2 regions of the Streptomyces sp. NBC_01803 genome follow, and region 2 is predicted to be linked to the other one. Evidence: riboswitches for the same ligand, from Rfam matches in the RefSeq annotation. Region 2 holds a riboswitch; the other holds the start of a gene.

Region 1 (9,229 bases), 450 kb from region 2:
TGTTGATGGCGACCTTGAGGACCTCGACGTGCCGGTTGACGAGAATCCAGTCGATGCGCGTGCCGCCGGGCACCGGGTCACCGTAGTGGGGGAACGTGCCCCACGCCGGGGTGACCCGGCGCCCGGCGAGCCACGTGTCGGCCAGGACGCCGTCGCCCGTGAGCGTCCGGTACGCCTCGGAGGTCTCGGCGGGCGCGTTGAAGTCGCCGGTCAGCACGACGGGCAGGGCCGGGTCGAAGCCCGCGATCCGGTCCCGGATCAGGACGGCGCCGCGCTGCCGGGCGTGCTCCGACCGATGGTCGAGGTGGGTGTTGACGTGCGCGAACAGCCTGCCGGTGCGCCGGTCCCGGAAACGTACCCAGGTCGCCATGCGGACGATGGTGTTGCCCCAGGACGTGGACCCGATGACGTCCGGGGTGTCCGACAGCCAGAAGTGGTCGTAGTCCAGCGGCTCGACCCGGCGGGTGTCGAAGTACACGGCCATGAACTCACCCCGGCCGCCGCCCTCCCGCCCCAGCCCGATCCAGTCGTAGTGCCGGGGCAGGTCGGCGGCCACTTGCCCGACCTGGTGATAGAGCGCCTCCTGCACCCCGAGAACGGTCGGCCGCTCGCCCCGGAGAAACGCCGCGAGCACCGGCCGACGGTCGGCCCACGAGTCGGGCGTGCCGACGCCGGCTCCGGCGTCGTACCGGACGTTGCAGGAAACGACGTGCAACCGGTCCCCACCGGCGGCCCCGATCACTGTCGCCATGGTCGTCCTCCAGGTTCCACGCCCCGGGAGAACTCTCCCCCACAGCGCTGTCTCCCCCACCGAGGCAGGGGCCCGATCACCCATCTGCCATAGGTGGCGCCGCCCCACGAGACGGCCGGATGACGCGCGCTCGCGCCGCTCGGGCCCTCTCACGGCTGGGCGCCTCGCATCGGGCGGCGTGATCCACAGCCGCGGACGGATCCGCCGCCGCCGGCGGATGACACCGGCGTCTCGGGCACCGAGCGGACACCGCGCCCGGCCACCGAAGCACGGGGCCCGTCCCACCCGCGCGGCGTGGTCCTCAAACCCGCGAGCGTGTCCTGCTCCTGCTCCTGCTCCTGCTGCTGCTGCCGCCGCCGCCGCCGCTGCCGCTGCCGCTGCCGCCGGGGGCCGGGGGGCAGGGGCAGGGGCAGGGGCGCGTCATCGGTCGCGCACGGCGAGCGGGAGCGCCCACCCACCTTCGGCCGGGCGATCGGGCGATCGGGCGCCCGACGCTCGTCGGTCGCGCGCGGCGGCGGGGTCGAGCCCGCACCGCGAAAGCGCCGGCCCGGACACCTGGCGCGCCCGGCCCGGTGCCTTTCTCGCGACCACCCATACCAGCACATACCACGTGAAGATCGACTCGCCGTCCCTCCCGCCCGGCGGCAGATTGGGACCGTGCAGACGAGAGCGCCGTGGTGGGCCGGGGGACGGGCCTACGCCCTGCTGCCCGCGGCGTTGATCGCCATCGGGCTCATGCTCGACTTCGTCACCCCGCCGCGCCTCACCCTCACGCCGCTCTACGCCGCCGCGCCGCTGCTCGCGGCCCCCGTGCTGTCCCTGGTGGTCACGGCCGGATACGGCCTGCTCGCCACCGCCGCCGTCGTCGCCGAGATGACGTGGCGTTCCACCGTCCAGTGGAGCGAGGTCGGCGTCAAAACCGGCACGGTCGCGACCATCTCCCTCATCGCCATCGCCGTCAACCGCATCGTCGCCGCCCGCGACCAGCGCGTCGCCTCCGCCCGCGAGATCGCGGAGGTCGTCCAGCGGGCGGTGGTGCCCGAGCCACCCGCGCGCGTCGGCGCGCTGCGCGTGGCCGCCCGCTACCAGGCCGCGCAGCGGAACACGATGGTCGGCGGCGATCTGTACGCCGTCCGGGAGACCCCGCACGGCGTGCGCATGCTGGTCGGCGACGTGCGCGGCAAGGGCCTGGCCGCGACCGAGGCGGTGGCCGTGATCCTCGGCGCGTTCCGCGAGGCCGCCGAGTGCGAGCCGGAGCTGGCCACGGTGGCCGCCCGGTTGGAGACCGCGCTGGCCCGCGAACGGCGGACCCGGACGAACCTCGACCCGGTCGAGGGCTTCACCACGGCCGTCCTGGTCGAGGTGCCGGACGACCCACCCGTGCGCGTCCGCTTCATCAACCGCGGCCATCCACCGCCCGTGCTCCTCGGTCCCGGCGGTGACGCCAGCTACCTCGACCCCGGGCAGGCCGCCGCCCTGCCGCTCGGCCTGGGGGACCTGCTGCCCAGCCCCGACCGGTCGGACACCGTCCCGTTCCCGCCCGGCACCCACCTGTTGCTCTATACGGACGGCGTCAGCGAGGCCCGGGACGCCCACGGCGTCTTCTACGACCCGCTGGACGGGCTGCGCGGCCTGGTCTTCCCCGGACCGGCCGCGCTGCTCGACCACGTCGTCGCGGACGTCATCACGCACACCGACGACGGACTCCAGGACGACATGGCCCTGCTGGCCATCCAGCACCCGGCGGAGGCGGCGGTCGGCTAGCCCCAAGGGTCGTCCGCGCGCCAGATCGTGTTCCGCAGGTCCGCGCCGCGCACGATCTGCACCCGCCAGGGGTCCAGCCGCAGCAGGTGGTACCGCGGATCGTCGGGCCCGCTCCAGAACGCGCCCGGGTCGTAGCCCACCCCACCCGGGCTGCCGGTGCGGAACAACTCCCACGCCCGCCGCTTCGCCGCCGCGTCCTCCACCCACACGGCGGTCGCGTCGATGAAGACGGCGTTCTGACGGGGGCTCCAGTAGGAGAACGTGGTGTGCGGGTTGGCGGCCAGATGGGCGGCCTTGACCGGCGTCCGGTAGGTGACGAGCCAGCCGAGCGGCCGGCCGTCGACCACCTCCCAGACGGCGACCAGCACCCGGGCCCGGGGGCGCCCCTTGGCGTCGACGGTGATCATCGAGGCGTAACGGATCTCGCTGAGGTAGTCGCGGAACCGCGGCTCGATCTCGGCGAACGACTTCACGGTGGCGGTCATGACGGAACGCGCTCCCTAACGTGAGACGGACGGAGCCGGCACGGACTCCCCAGCCGGTGGGGTGGCCACCGTCGCCGCCGCGCCCCCCACCACCGGGGCCGGACGCCGCCGCGTCGGCCCCGCCGCGATGACGGCGGCGGCGAGGATCGCCGCGCCCAGCGGCACGAGCAGCGCCGCGTGGAAGCCGTCGAGCATGGTCTGCGCCGAGGCGGCGACGCCGCCCGCCTCCGGCGCGACGGCGACATTGACGGCGGTGGCGGCGGAGAGGCCGAGCGCCGCGCCGAACTGGAAGGAGGTGTAGAGCAGCCCACCGGCCAGCCCCTGCTCGGACTCCTCGATGCCGTCGGTCGCGGAGATGGTCAGCGGCCCGTAGGCGAGGGCGAACGAGAGCCCGACCAGCAGCATGGACGGGAACATCGCCAGGTAGACGGTGTCCAGGCCGATCGGCAGGAACAGCCCGTACCCGGCCACCGCCAGCAGCAGCCCGCCGAGGATGACCCGCGCGTTGCCGTAGCGGTTCACCAGGCGGGGCGTCAGCGTCGGCGCGAGGACCGCGTCGATGCCCATCACCAGCATGGCCAGGCTCGTCTTCATTGTTGACCAGCCGCGGAGCTCCTGGAGGTAGAGGACGGCGATGAACTGGAAGGCGAAGAACGCGGCGGCCAGCAGCAGACCGGCGGCGTTGACGCGCAGCAGCGTCCCCGAGCGCAGGATGCCCAGCCGCAGCAGCGGGGCGGCGGAGCGGCGTTCGACGGCGACGAAGGCGGTGAGGGCCGCGAGCCCGGCGGCGAGCGTCGCCGCCGTCCAGCCGATGCCGGTGTGGGTGGCGCGCTCGACCGTGACGGCCAGCAGCATGAGGGCGACGGTGATGAGCAACGCGCCCGTGATGTCGACGGGTTGGCTTCCCGGCGCGACGGGCTGCTCCGCCGGGCGCGGGATGAGCACGAGGGCGGCGAGCAGGACGACCAGCGAGACCAGGACCGGGGCGAAGAAGACCCACCGCCAGTCGACCGAGGAGAGCAGTCCGCCGAGGACGAGACCGAGCGAGAAGCCGCCGGCGGCGGTGCCGGAGTAGATCAGCAGGGCGCGGTCGCGCCGCGGACCCTCCGGGAAGGTCGTCGTGATGATCGACAGGCCGGCCGGGGTCATGAACGCGGCGGCCACGCCCGTCACGAACCGGGCGGCGATGAGCATCCAGCCCTCGGTCGCCAGCCCGCCGAGGCCGGAGAAGAGCAGGAAGACGCTCAGCCAGCCGACGAACATCCGCCGCCGGCCGAGGAGATCGGCGGCCCGGCCGCCCAGCATCATGAAGCCTCCGTAGCCGAGGACATAGGCGCTCATCACCCACTGGAGTTCGCCGGTGGACAGACCCAGATCGGCGCGGATGGAGGGGAGGGCCACGTTGAGCATGGCCACGTCGATCCCCTCCAGGAAGATGGCGCCGCACAGGACGAACAACATGCCCCAGGCACGAGTGGACATGGGCAGGTTCCCTTCGGGGCAGATCAGAGACGGTTCCTCCTTGTAACCGACAGCATCATGGGGAACCATCTCCGCATGGAAGAAGGCACTTCGAAGTCCCTCGGGAACACCGGGGATACCGTGGGCCCGACCTGCGATGACGGCGGCGGCTCCGACGCGTACGCGTATGACGTGAAGCAGTGGGATGTGCGCGAGGACTGCGAAGTCCGCCAGATCCTCGACCGGATCGCGGACAAGTGGTCGCTGCTCGTCATCGCGCTCCTCGACTGCCAGAGCCTGCGGTTCACCGAGCTGCGCCGCGAGATCGACGGCGTGAGCCAGCGGATGCTGACCCGGACGCTGCGACACCTGGAGCGTGACGGCCTGGTGAGCCGGACCGTGCGCGCGACCGTGCCGCCGCGCGTCGACTACGCGCTGACGCCGCTCGGTTCCACGCTGCACGCGACGATCCAGTCGTTGGTCACCTGGACCGAGGAGCATCAGCGCGAGATCGCCGCCGCCCGTGCCACATACGACGCACGCGACCACGAGGGGTGAGCATGTGGCGCTCCTCACATAACAATTGACGTACTGTCAGATGCTCAGCCCCCTATAAATCGGCGTCGATTTGCCGGATTTGCAGCGCTTCGGGACTGAAAATCCTGGTCAAGGGCTCGGGTTTATTCCCTCAAGCACTTGGAATCTGGCGGCAGCTTCTATTAACGTTCGATAACGCAGCGCGGTCGTCACCGCCGTCACAAGAGACGGCGCCGTGCTCACTCGCCGAATCCGGCACGTGCGAAACAACTGCACCAATGGAACCGGGGACCCACCACTTGGGGTGAATCGGACTGTCGGCAGCCACCAGCCGCCGCCCTTCCGTAGGAGACCTTCCTGCTCCGAACCCGTCAGCTAACCCGGTAGGCGGAAGGAAGGAAAGGAGAGCGCCTCCGTGGCGTCGAACCGGCATGCCTCGATAGAGGGCACGCACTTGGACACGTACGGCTCGCCCGGCACGTACCCGGCCTACTTCGGGCCGAAGGCCGACGACGGCGAGACGTACGGCGAGTGGAATCCCAGCGAGGACACCCTCCTTCCGGTGCGCGGGCGGCACCGTGTCGCCCGCCAGCGTGGCGGCACCATCGCCCGCAGCCGCGCGGTGCTCGGCGTCGGCGTGTTCGCCGCGGTCGGCGCGGGCGGCATGGCCACGGCCAACGAGGAGGGCGCGAGCGCCGTCGCCGGCGTGGACACCGCCGCGGACGAGATGGCGACCATCCCCGTCCTCGGCGACCTGCTCACCGGCACGGACTCCGGTGCCGACACCGCGACCGCCGACACCGCGACCGCCGATACCGCGACCGCCGACTCCGCCGCCGCTCTCGCCGAGGCACCGTCCGGGCCCGCCGGTGTGCTCGACGCGGGCGAGGCCCTGCGCACCCGCCTCCTCCAGCAGGCCGACCAGCAGGACGCCAACGCGGAAACCCAGGCCGTCACCGCCGCCGTCCAGGAGGCCGAGGCCGCCGCCGCCGAGGAAGCCGCGGCCGTGGCCGAGGCCGAGCGGGCCGCCGAGGAGGAGCGGCGGCGCGAACGCGAGGAGGCCGAGCGGCTGGAGCAGCTGCGTGCCAGCTTCACCCTGCCCCTCAACGACTACCGCCTCTCCACCTACTTCGGTGAGAGCGGCTCGATGTGGCAGACCACCCACACCGGCACCGACTTCGCCGCCCCGACCGGCACGCCGGTCAAGAACGTGCACACCGGCACCGTCACGGAGGCCGCCTGGGCCGGCTCGTACGGATACCGCGTCATCGTCGAGTTGGAGGACGGCACCGAGGTCTGGTACTGCCACCTGTCCTCGATGAGCGTGTCCACCGGGCAGGAGATCGTCACCGGCGACACCGTCGGCCGCGTCGGCTCCACGGGCAACTCCACCGGTCCCCACCTCCACCTGGAGGTCCGCCCCGGTGGCGACACCGCCATCGACCCGCTGCTCTGGCTGCGCGACAAGGGCATCACGGTCTGACGCCTCCGATGGCCCTGGCGGCTCCCCTGACGCCAGGGCCACCGAGTTTACGCTGGCCGCATGACTGCACAGAGGCACGCCGTCGGCGCTTTCGAGGTCTTCCCCCTCTGCCTGGGGGGCAACGTCTTCGGCTGGACGGCCGACGAAGCGGAGTCGTTCGCCGTTCTCGACGCCTACGCCGAGGCCGGCGGGAACTTCGTGGACACCGCCGACAGCTACTCCGCCTGGATCGAGGGCAATGCGGGCGGCGAATCCGAGACGATCATCGGCCGCTGGCTGGCCCGGCGCGGTCGGCGCGACGACATTGTGGTGGCCACGAAGGTGGGCGCGCATCCCGACTTCAAGGGCCTGTCCGCCGCCACCATCAAGGGCGCCGCCGAGGAGTCCCTGCGCCGGCTCGGCACCGACCGCATCGACCTGTACTACACGCACTTCGACGACGAGTCGGTCGAGGTCGCGGAGATCATCACCGCCCTGGACGACCTCGTGCGGGCCGGCAAGGTCCGCGAGATCGGCGTCTCCAACATCTCCCCGGCCCGCCTCGAAGCCTCCCTGGAGTTCTCCACCCGGGAGAACAAGGCCCGTTACGTCGCGATCCAGCCCCACTACAACCTCGTCTCCCGCGACACCTACGAAGGCCCTCTCGCCGACCTGGCCACCCGCTACGGCCTGGCCGCCATGCCGTACTTCGCGCTGGCCGCCGGCTTCCTCACCGGCAAGTACCGCCCGAACGCCGCCGTTTCGAGTGCCCGCGCCGGCCGCGCGGCCCAGCACCTGGAGACGGAGCACGGCCGCCGCGTGCTCACCGCCCTGGACGAGATCGCCGCCGCCCACCAGGCCGAGGTCGCCACGATCGCCCTCGCCTGGCTCGCCGTCCAGCCCACGGTCGCCGCCCCCATCGCCAGCGCCCGCACCCTCGACCAGCTCCCCGCCCTGCTCGCGGTGGCCGATGTGACCCTCACCGACGCCGACGTCACCCGGCTCACCGAGGCGTCGCTCTGACGATGCGACTCTTCCGCCACCGCCGGCCCCAGACCGACCGCCTCCTGGCCTGATCAGACGCGGCTCAATGTCGTAGCGCGCTTTCGCCGCTTCCAGCAGCGCTTCACCAAGGGCGGTGCGTAAGCGTCGTAGGTGCCGCGGTCGCGGTGGGCCGGGGCCGCCGTGAGATCAAGGCCCGCGTATCCGGCCATCGGGTCCAGGTGTGGCGCTCGGCGTCGGGGTAGGTGGTGCGGGAGAGGCGGAGGGTGTCGATCACGCCTGCCGGTTGCCGGCCCGGAAGGTGGCGGCCGAGGGCGCGGTAGTCGGCGGTGGCGTTGTGGGCGGCGGATCCAGGTGTCGTCCAGCATGGCCGTACCTCGTCGGCCACGGCCGTCCAGGGCGGGCAGGTGGTCAGACGCTCGTTCGTCAGCTTGTGGACGCCGGTGGCGAACGGGGTGACGGATCACGGGCGGTTGGATGAGTCAGGACCCGGCGGTGGTGGTGTCGGGGGTGCCGTTACGGATGGCCAGGGCGGCGACTTCGGCCAGGTCGGGCGGTGTCGCGCTGTTGCCCTCGACGTCCACGACCAAGAGCCGGGGCCAGTCCTCTGAGGTCACGGTGATGTGGGTTCCTCGAAGCGGGATTTCAGAGTGATCCCCAGTCGGCCGCGCCATCGCGAAGATACGCTGGCTGTCCGCTGCCGAGGGCGCGTACGGCCGCGTCGAGTCTGCGGCGCAGTCTTGGATTGAGCAGGTCGCGGGCTGTTTCCAGGGGCATGAAGGCGGTTGCGGAGAGTTCGGTGTCGTGAGGCCGCAGGTGGGCGGCCTGGGTGTCGGTGAGGGTGCCGCCGTCGAAGACGAAGGCGAGGAGGTCGTCCCAGGGGCCGTGGGGCGGGACCCAGTCCACGACGAGCAGTTGACGGAGGTTGGGTGTGTGGCCGAGTTCTTCGCGCAGTTCGCGTACCGCAGCGTCGTGGGGGGACTCGTTGGCTTCGGCCATGCCGCCGGGAAGGTCCCAGCCGGGTTTGTAGGTGGGGTTGACCAGAAGGAGTCGGTCGGCCTGGTCGCGCAGGAGGACATCGGCGGCGACGCGTTTGCGTGCCTGCTTGGCGTTGCCCTCGGCGAGGTAGGCGTTCCACGCGGCCGGGTCGGCGGGGCTGGGCCTCATCGGCGGGGTTCTCCGACTCGGCACAGCCCCGGACTGAGTACACACCGGGAACTCGCCGTCAGGGCCGCTGAGGCCGAGCGAGGAGCCGTACGTCGGGCCCGGATCGCGCGACGTCCAGCAGGTCACAGCGCAGAATGTCCGCCATGGTCTCGACGGTCCCGCCCTGGAGCGCGCTCTTGCCGTTCCCCAGCAGGGCGGGCGCGATGTACGCGATGATCCGGTCCACCAGCCCGGCCGAGACGAACGAAGCGGCCAGCGTCGGCCCCCCTTCCAGGAACATCCCGCGCACCCCGCGCGCACGCAACTCCTCCAGCAACGCGGGCAGTTCCAGACCGCGCCCGTCGGCGGCGCGCGGCAGCCGTACGACGGTGGCCGCATCTTCGAAGTGCCGTGCGTCCGCGTCCTCCGCGACGGCGATCAGCGTGGGCGCGACATCGTCCAATACCCTCGCCCCCTTGGGGGTACGGGCGTTGGTGTCCACCACAACACGCCACGGCTGCCGCTCGACCTGGACGGGGATCTGGAGCCGAGGATCATCCCAGCCCGACCGAACCGCGAGGTGCGGGTCGTCGGCCTGCTGGGTCCCCGAGCCGACGACGG
Region 2 (9,229 bases):
GCTTGGCCTCGGCCGCCGCGGTGACGGGCGCCGCCGCCTCGTAGAACTCCTCGCGCGGGTGCTCCATCGCGCCGAGGGATACGACCTCGCGCTTCAGGAACATGCCCAGCGCCCAGTCCGCGAAGACGCGGATCTTGCGGTTCCAGGTCGGCACCGCCATGCCGTGGTAGCCGCGGTGCAGATACCAGCCGAACCGGCCGCGGAAGCGGAGGGTCAGCTTGCCGAGCTTGATCAGGGCCACGCCCTTGCGCAGGCCGAGGCCGGCCACCGCGCCCATGCTGGCGTGCTTGTACTCGTGCTGCGGGAAGCCGCGCATCCCGGAGATCACGTTGTCGCCGAGCAACTTGGCCTGGCGCAGCGCGTGCTGGGCGTTGGGCGGGCACCAGGCGTTCTCCTGGCCCGCCGCGCGGGCGGCCAGGTCGGGGACCTGGGCGTTGTCGCCGGCCGACCAGATGTAGTCGGTGCCCTTGACCTGGAGCGTGGGCTCGGTGTCCACGTGACCGCGCGGACCGAGCGGCAGACCGTAACGGGCCAGCGCCGGGTTGGGCTTGACGCCCGCCGTCCACACGATGGTGTGGGAGTCGGCCTCGACGCCGTTGCTCAGCACCACGTGACCGTCGACGCAGGAGGTCAGCGACGTCCCGAGGTGGACCTCGATGCCGCGCTTCCTCAGGTGCTCGAGGCCCCACTCGCCGAGCTTGGGACCGACCTCGGGGAGGATCTTGTCCGCGACGTCGACGAGGAGGAAACGCATGTCCTCACGCTTGATGCTCGGGTAGTACCTGGCCGCGTCGCGGGCCAGGTCCTCGATCTCGCCGATGGTCTCGGCGCCCGCGAAGCCGCCGCCCACGAAGACAAACGTGAGGGCCTTGCGGCGGAGGCTCTCGTCCGTGGTGGAGTCGGCCTTGTCGAACTGCTCCAGCACGTGGTTCCGCAGCCCGATCGCCTCCTCGACACCCTTCATGCCGATGCCCTGCTCGGCCAGGCCCGGGACGGGGAAGGTGCGGGACACCGCGCCGAGGGCCACGACCAGGTAGTCGAAAGGCACCTCGTACGGCTGGCCGACGAGCGGCGACACGGAGGCGACCCTGCGGTCCTGATCGATGGAGGTGACCCGGCCGGTGAGGACCTCGGCGCCCGGCAGCACGCGGCGCAGCGGCACCACGACATGTCGGGGGGAGATGCTTCCGGCCGCCGCCTCCGGGAGGAACGGCTGGTAGGTCATGTACGAACGCGGGTCAACGACGGTGACGGTCGCCTCGCTGTAACGCATCTTCTTCAGGATGCGGCGGGCTGCGTACAAACCGACGTACCCGCCACCAACGACGAGAATGCGGGGACGCTCCGTGGTGCTCATGCCATTGAGTATCCACCCGGCTGGAGGGGGGTGCTCGTGAGGGGCTTCACAAGCAGAACGGTGGGTTCTGCTACACTACGCCCCTTTGTTACTCGCGCGTAAGCGTCTCCGCACCGCGCCGCCGGGCACGTGGAGAGATCAGCGCTGGTCGCCGGGGTGATCCACCCCGTGACCGCCTCCCCCGAACAGTCGAGCGGCGCCGCGCACACCGCCCGGAACCCCCCGGATCCGGCCGCGAAGGGCCTGCCGGGCGGCGCTGCCCGGCCCTTCCCGCCCCAGGTCGGGACTATTTCGGGGAACCCCATGTGAAAAACTTCACGAACTTGTTCGCGGCCCCCGTTCAGGGGTCACGACGCTCCACAGGATGCCGTCCAGGATGTCGTGTTCACTGACCACGACCTCCCGCGCGCCGGTGCGTTCGAGGACCTTCAGCAGCACCAGCGCGCCCGCGCCGATCACGTCCACCCGGCCCGGGTGCATCACCGGGATCGCGGCGCGCTCGGCGTGGGTGGCGGCGAGCAGGCGGGTGGTGATCTCCCGGACGCGCTCGGTCGTGAGACGGGAGTGGTGGATCGCGGCCGAGTCGTAGTCGGGCAGGTCCAGGGCGATCGCGGCGAGCGTGGTCACCGAGCCGGCCAGCCCGACGAGGGTGTGCGTGGCGTCCAGCGGCACCCGCTCCGCCGCCAGCGCGAGCGCGGCGTCGATGTCGGCGCTCATCGCGGCGATCTGCGCCGGCGTCGGCGGGTCGGTGATGGCCCCGTCGCGCAGCAGGTGCCGCTCGGTCAGCCGCACGCAGCCGATATCGACGCTGCGGGCAGCTCGCACCGCGTCGTCGCCGAGCACGAACTCCGTGGAGCCGCCACCGATGTCGAGCACCAGGTACGGCGGCGTTATCCCCGGCCGCCCGGTCAGCTCCCCGGTCGCGCCGGTGAAGGAGAGCGCGGCCTCCTCGTCGCCGCTGATCACCTCGGGCGTGATGCCCAGGATGTCCCGCACGCCGCGCGTGAAGTCGTCGCGGTTCTCCGCGTCGCGCGAGGCGGAGGTGGCGACGAACCGGGTCCGCTCCGGTGTGACGCCGTGCTCCGCCATCGCCGCGGCGTACCGGCGGCAGGCGGCGAAGGTGCGGTCCAGCGCCTCGGGGGCCAGTCGGCCGGTGCGGTCCACGCCCTGGCCCAGGCGGACGATCTCCATCCGCCGGTCCAGGTCGGTCAGCCGCCCGGTCGCCGGATCGGCGTCGGCGATCAGCAGGCGGATGGAGTTGGTGCCGCAGTCGATCGCGGCGGCTGCCGTCATGTCTCGTCGTCTCCTTCACCGGACGCGCCGGAACGGACCTGGACACACGGGCCCTTGCGCCACCACTCGGGCAGCAGGGCCAGCGCCTCGTCGCCCAGCGGATTGACCCCGGGCCCGGCGGCCAGGGAGTGGGCGACCAGCACGTGCAGGCACTTGACCCGGTCGGGCATCCCGCCCGCGCTGGGGAAGCCGGGCAGCACCTCGATGGCGTCGCGGCGCGCGAGGTAGTCCTCGTGGGCGGTCCGGTACGCGGCGGCCAGCTCCGGGTCCTCGGCCAGCCGGACCGTCATGTCCTTCATGACGCCCTCGGCCTCCAGGGTGCCGATGGCGGAGGCCGCGCGCGGACAGGTCAGGTAGTAGGTGGTGGGGAACGGCGTGCCGTCCGGCAGACGGGGCGCCGTCTCCACGACGTCCGGGCTGCCGCAGGGGCAGCGGTGCGCGACCGCGCGCAGACCGCGCGGCGGCCGGCCGAGCTGCTCCTCGATCGCGGCGGCGTCCGTCGGGGTTGGGGTTTCCACGAGTGGCTTTCTGTCCGGGAACTGGGGGACGTCGCGGCGTCAGCTCGGCCGGTCGGCCTTGTCGACGCCGTCCCACAGATTGTCGTACCAGGGGCGGGGGGCGGGGGCACCACGGGTGCGCAGGCGCTCGTCGTCCTCCTCGTCCCCGCCGGCCTCGCCGTCGCCGTCACCGGCCTCCGGGAGGAGAAACCCGATCTCGCCGGGCCGCACGTACTGCAACCGCTCGCGCGCCTGTTGTTCGACATACGCCGGGTCCTGCCAGCGGGCCTTGGCGTCCCGCAGGTCTTCGACCCGCTGCCGCTCCTCCTGGGCCTGCCGCCGCAGGTCGGCGATCTCGGTGCGCTGCTGGATGTACTGCCGCAGCGGATAGGCGAGCGCGACGATCAGGGAGCACAGCACGAGTGCCAGGATCGCGGCCCGGCCGGTGAGGCGGCTGCGGCGCGGCGGGCGGCGCAGCCGACGGCTCTGCGCGCGGTAGACCCGCGCGGCGGCCTGCTCGCCCAGTGCCCTGAGTCTGGTGGCGGTGGAGAACCGGTCCCGCTCCGCGGCCACGTCGCCTCCCTCACACCCCAGTTCGCCGTACCCGTGCCCCGCCACCGTACGGGACGGAGGGCGGGGACGGGCGTAGGGCGGGCGGACGGGACGGACAGGACGGGAGGTCCCGCCGGTCCGCCCCCCGGGAGTCTCAGCCGCGGAAGCGCGGGAACGCGCTGCGCCCGGCGTAGACAGCCGCGTCGTCGAGGATCTCCTCGATCCGCATCAGCTGGTTGTACTTGGCGACCCGCTCGGAACGGGCGGGGGCGCCGGTCTTGATCTGACCGCAGTTGGTGGCGACGGCCAGGTCCGCGATGGTGACGTCCTCCGTCTCGCCGGAGCGGTGGGACATCATGCACTTGAGACCGTTGCGCTGGGCCAGCTCCACGGCGTCCAGGGTCTCGGTCAGCGAGCCGATCTGGTTGACCTTCACCAGCAGCGCGTTGGCCGCACCCGCGTCGATGCCGCGCTGGAGCCGCTCGGGGTTGGTGACGAAGAGGTCGTCGCCGACGATCTGTACCTTCCCGCCGAGCTCGGCGGTGAGGGCCTGCCAGCCCTCCCAGTCCTCCTCGCTCAGCGGGTCCTCGATGGACACCAGCGGGTACGCCTCGACCAGCTCGGCGTAGTACGCCGTCTGCTCGGCGGCGGTGCGGGACTTGCCCTCGAAGGTGTAGACGCCGTCCGAGTAGAACTCGGTGGCGGCCACGTCCAGGGCGAGGGCGATGTCCTGACCCGGGGTGTACCCGGCCTTCTGGATGGCCTCGACGATCAGGTCGAGGGCCTCGCGGTTGGAGCCGAGGCTCGGCGCGAAGCCGCCCTCGTCGCCCAGGCCGGTGCCCAGGCCGCGCTCCTTCAGCACCTTCTTGAGCGTGTGGTAGGTCTCGGCACCCCAGCGGACGGCCTCGGAGAAGGACTCCGCGCCGATGGGGGCGATCATGAACTCCTGGATGTCCACGTTCGAGTCGGCGTGCGCGCCGCCGTTCAGGATGTTCATCATCGGCACCGGGAGCAGGTGCGCGTTGGGCCCGCCGAGGTAGCGGAAGAGGGGGAGGTCGCGGGATTCGGAGGCGGCGTGCGCCACGGCGAGGGAGACGCCGAGGATGGCGTTGGCGCCGAGCGAGGACTTGTCGGCGGTGGCGTCCAGGTCGAACATCGCCTGGTCGATCAGCCGCTGCTCGGTGGCGTCGTAACCCACCAGCTCGGGGCCGATCTGCTCGATGACGGCGAGGACGGCCTTCTCCACGCCCTTGCCCAGGTAGCGGCTCTGATCCCCGTCGCGCAGCTCCAGCGCCTCGAAGGCCCCGGTGGAGGCCCCGGAGGGAACGGCGGCACGACCCGTGCTGCCGTCGTCGAGGCCAACCTCGACCTCGACCGTGGGGTTGCCTCGCGAGTCAAGGATCTCGCGGGCTACGACGACGTCGATAGACGGCACGAGGTTCTCCTTAGGTCCGAGTGGATGTCATCAGTGGCGTCTTCAGCCCTCTGAGCGTAGCCGCCCCGGGAGGCCGCACTGGTCGCCAGCTCGCCCTAAGCACTCGATACCCCTCTGAAAGCCCAGCTCAGAGCGGGGGCCACCTTTTTGTTCAACGGGAGAAGAAAACCCGGTGCGGGGGCGTCGCCCCGCACCGGGTTCCGGTTCACCGGCGTGGGCCGGGGCGGATCAGACGCCGAGCTCCTGACCGGGGTGGATCAGGTCGGGGTTGTCCCCGACCACATCGGCGTTGTCGGCCCAGAGCTGCTGCCAGGTGGTGTCGTGCTCCTCGGCGATCTCCGAGAGGGTGTCACCGCGCTTGACGGTGTAGGTCCCGCCGTTGCTGTCGTCGGCGGGCACCTCCTCCTCGCGGGCCGGGGCGGCCTGCGGCTCGGCCGGGATCTCCTCCGCGGGCTGCGGCTCGGGCGCGGGCTCGGGAGCCGGCTCCGGGGCGGCGCCACCGGGGTTCACCTCGGCGGCCGGGCCGCCGGCGGACAGACCCGCCTGCGGGCCGCAGACCGGCCAGGCGCCGGGGCCCTGCATCGAGAGAAGCACCTCGGCGGCGGCGATCTGCTGGTCCTTGGAGGCCAGGTCGGCGCGGGAGGCGTACTGCGAACCGCCGGCCGCTTCCCAGCTCGACTGGGAGAACTGCAGGCCGCCGTAATAGCCGTTGTTGGTGTTGATGGCCCAGTCGCCGCCGGACTCGCATTGGGCGACGGTGTCCCAGGTGTCGACGGAGGCGGCGCCGGCGCCGGTGGCGCTCAGCAGCGGAAGCGCGACCGCGGCGGCGCCGGTGACGGTGGCCGCGGCGGCGAAGCGGGTCGGTCTGGACGGACGACGATGACGGCCCTTGCCTGTGAACAGCATGACGATCCTTCTCACCGACGCCTGCGAGGTGAGCTGTCGGGTTCGGGTCTGGTGAGTTGCCCGGCCCCTGGCGCCTTGCGGCGTCCGGGGCTTCACCCCAAGCCGTTGCCGGGAGTGCGGTCCGGCGCGGCATCCGCGCCCCGGTGTCGGCTACCGGGTCGCGGCCTGGGTCCCCCGCTCCTGCCTGCGGTGGTGCGCGATGGTGGTCCCCGAGGCCGGCGGCAGGATTCGGCGTTCGGCTTCGGTGCCCGGCGAGACGTCGAGCGGAGGGACACTAAACACACGCTCACTAACGATTCAAGAACGATGAAGATCACCGGCGTGGCGGGGGTTGACGCGCGAGAAGTCGGATTTGCCCAGGTCAGCCAGGGAGGCGAAACGACGGAAGAGTCCGATATCACCGAAGTGCGGGGAGATGATGGTCACACTTTTCAGATCGCAAAGTTGCGCTCGCGAATCGATACCTAACGGGCCGCGACCGCCAACTCCAGCACCTGGCCCGGGAGTATGAAGTCTGGATTGTCGCCAATGACCGTTTTATTCGCCTCGTAGAGGGCGGGCCAGCCGCCGGACACCCCGGACACCACCGCAATGGCGGACAAGGTGTCCCCCCGCCGCACCTCGTAACGGTCCGCGTGCCGCCCGGTCGTGGCGGCCGGCTCCGCACCGGCCTCCGCCTCCGCCGGGTCGAGCTCACCCCGGTGCCGCCCGCCGCCGTCCGCGCTCCCGGCCGCCTCCGCCGCGTCGGGCTCGTCACCGGCGGGCTCCTCGGCCGCCTCTCCGGCCGCCTCCGCCGCGGGCTCCTCCGTCGGCTCCTCGACCGATCCCTCGACCGATCCCTCGACCGATCCCTCGACCGGCGGCTCGGACGGCTCCAGGCCGGGCTCCGTGTCCGGTCCCTCGACCTCGCCGCCCTCCTCACCGGGTACGGCCGACTCCTCCGGCCCCCCGATCTCCTCCTCGGCCTGGGCCTCCTCGGCCTCCTCCGCCCGGTCCACGTCGTCCCCGTGCTCGGCGCGGAACTCCTCCCACAGCCCCGACAGCAACGCGCACCCCGGCAGCGCTTCCTGCCCCTGGTCGGCGAGCATCCGCGTCGCCACCGTGATCTGTTGCGCCCGGCTCGCCAGGTCGGGCCGGAGCGCGAGGTCGAGCCCGCCGTACCGCTCCCACAGGCTCAGCGGCAACTGGAAGCCGCCGTAGTAGCCGTTACCGGTGTTCGCCGTCCATATCCCGCCGCTCTCGCACTCGGCGGCCTGGTCCCACGTGCCATCACTCACCGCGTTCGCCGAGCCCGCGCCGATCAGGGGCAACGCGATGCCCGCGCCCGTCACCCCCGCGGTGACGAGAAAGGCCGGAGCCTGTCGTGGACGACGGTGACGGCCGGTCCGGGAGCGCATTTGACGGTCCTCTCATGCGAACACTGTTACGGATGAGGGGAACCTAGTCCTCCGTCCGCACGATCACAAGTCGATCCCGCCGGGATAACGTGTTCATCACACTGCTGACGCTCTGTCACCTTCCGCCGTGAACGCGACCGGCAAGGACCGCAGCCCACGCATGATCAGCCCGCCCCGCCAGCGCAGATCGGCCGGCTCCGCCGCCAGCCGCACATCCGGCAGCCGCCGCAGCAGCGTCGCCAGCGCCGTGCGTGCCTCCAGCCGTGCCAGCGGCGCGCCCAGGCAGTAGTGGATGCCGTGCCCGTACCCCAGATGCGGATTGTCCGGCCGCCCCAGATCCAGCGCGTCCGGCGCCGCGAAGCGGGCCGGATCGCGGTCCGCCGCCGCCAGCACGACCAGCACCGGATCGCCGCGCTCCACCCGCTGTCCGCCCAGCGTCAGCGGCTCCGACGCGAACCGCCACGTCGCCAGTTCCACCGGCCCGTCGAACCGCAGCAACTCCTCGACCGCCGAGGCCATCAGCGCCTCGTCCCCCGCCGCCACCGCGCCCCGCAGCCGCGCCAGCTCCGCCGGGTTCCGCAGCAGCGCCAGGGTGCCGTTCCCGATCAGGTTCACCGTCGTCTCGAAGCCCGCGAAGAGCAGGATGAACGCCATCGACGCGGCCTCGTCCTCCGTCAACTGCTCACCGTGGTCCGACGCCCGGATCAGACCCGAGATCAGGTCGTCCCCCAACTCCCCCCGCTTGCGGTGGATCAACTCCCCCAGATACGTCCGCATCCGCCGCACCGCGCGCCCCACCCCGCCGCGCTTGCCCGCCGTGTGCAGCATCATCCCGGCCCACCGCCGGAAGTCGTCCTGGTCCTCGGGCGGCACCCCCAGCAGGTCGCAGATCGCGTAGATCGGCAGCGGGAACGCGAACTCGTCGATCAGGTCCGCCGATCCGGCGCCCGCGAACCCGTCCACCAGCCGCTCCGACAACTCCCGCACCCGCGGCTCGAACTCGGCCACCCGGCGCGGCGTGAACGCCGTCGACACCAGCCGCCGCAGCCGCGTGTGGTCCGGCGGGTCGATGTTCAGCAGATGAGTCATCACGTTCGCGCCGCGCTCCCCCGGGATGCCGACCCGCCCCGAGGCGTGGTCCGCCGCGCTGTGCCGCCCCGGGTTCTTGCTCAGCCGGGGATCGGCCAGCGCCCGGCGCGCGTCCGCGTACCGCGTCACCAGCCAGGCAGCCACCCCGCTCGGCAGCACCGCCCGGTGCACCGGCGCGTTCTCGCGCAGCCACGCGTACGCCGGATACGGGTCCGCCGTGAAGCCCTGGTCGAACAGCGTCGGCGGCTCCCCGCCCTCAGCCATCCGCCGGCTCCGGCCGTCGCTGGTCCGGGATCACCGCCGAGACCCGGAAGCCCCCGCTGTCCGTCGGCCCCGACACGAACCCGCCGCCCAGCGCCGTCACCCGCTCGCGCATCCCCACCAGACCGTTCCCGCCGCTCGGCAGCCGCGCGCCGTCCGGCGCCCCGATCCCGCCGTCCGGCGCCTCGTTCTGCACCAGCACCGCCACCTCGCCGTCCCGGTGCGCCAGCCGCACCCGCGCCGCCGCGCCGGCCGCGTGCTTGTGCACGTTCGTCAACGCCTCCTGCACCACCCGGTAGGCCGTCGACTCCACCTGCTCCGCGTACCCGCGCGGCTCCCCCTCCACGGCCAGGTCCACCGTCATCCCCGCCGCCCGCGACTCGGCCACGAGCACCGCGACCTCCGTCAGCGACGGCCCCGCGTCCTCCGTCACCCGTACCGC

What was found. Region 2 has a riboswitch for cyclic di-AMP ahead of OIE51_RS10320 (transglycosylase family protein). Riboswitches for the same ligand answer to the same signal wherever they lie in the genome.
Region 1: it holds a riboswitch for cyclic di-AMP, as region 2 does, so the genes downstream of both, OIE51_RS12445 (M23 family metallopeptidase) here and OIE51_RS10320 (transglycosylase family protein) in region 2, are expected to answer to the same signal.

The regions. Positions count from the first base shown of each region.
Region 1 is NZ_CP109073.1:2,833,873-2,843,101, reverse strand. Features, by position in the region: gene OIE51_RS12470 (endonuclease/exonuclease/phosphatase family protein) at 1-751, opposite strand, end outside; gene OIE51_RS12465 (PP2C family protein-serine/threonine phosphatase) at 1,409-2,515, shown strand; gene OIE51_RS12460 (pyridoxamine 5'-phosphate oxidase family protein) at 2,512-3,000, opposite strand; gene OIE51_RS12455 (MFS transporter) at 3,016-4,482, opposite strand; gene OIE51_RS12450 (winged helix-turn-helix transcriptional regulator) at 4,558-5,019, shown strand; cyclic di-AMP (ydaO/yuaA leader) riboswitch at 5,233-5,403, shown strand; gene OIE51_RS12445 (M23 family metallopeptidase) at 5,414-6,481, shown strand; gene OIE51_RS12440 (aldo/keto reductase) at 6,542-7,483, shown strand; gene OIE51_RS12435 (hypothetical protein) at 7,945-8,079, opposite strand; gene OIE51_RS12430 (NUDIX hydrolase) at 8,108-8,629, opposite strand; gene ribD (bifunctional diaminohydroxyphosphoribosylaminopyrimidine deaminase/5-amino-6-(5-phosphoribosylamino)uracil reductase RibD) at 8,688-9,229, opposite strand, start outside.
Region 2 is NZ_CP109073.1:2,381,542-2,390,770, forward strand. Features, by position in the region: gene OIE51_RS10295 (NAD(P)/FAD-dependent oxidoreductase) at 1-1,357, opposite strand, end outside; gene OIE51_RS10300 (Ppx/GppA phosphatase family protein) at 1,673-2,650, opposite strand; gene OIE51_RS10305 (DUF501 domain-containing protein) at 2,647-3,168, opposite strand; gene OIE51_RS10310 (FtsB family cell division protein) at 3,208-3,720, opposite strand; gene eno (phosphopyruvate hydratase) at 3,854-5,134, opposite strand; gene OIE51_RS10320 (transglycosylase family protein) at 5,363-6,040, opposite strand; cyclic di-AMP (ydaO/yuaA leader) riboswitch at 6,044-6,177, opposite strand; gene OIE51_RS10325 (transglycosylase family protein) at 6,505-7,437, opposite strand; gene OIE51_RS10330 (cytochrome P450 family protein) at 7,534-8,790, opposite strand; gene OIE51_RS10335 (sensor histidine kinase) at 8,783-9,229, opposite strand, start outside.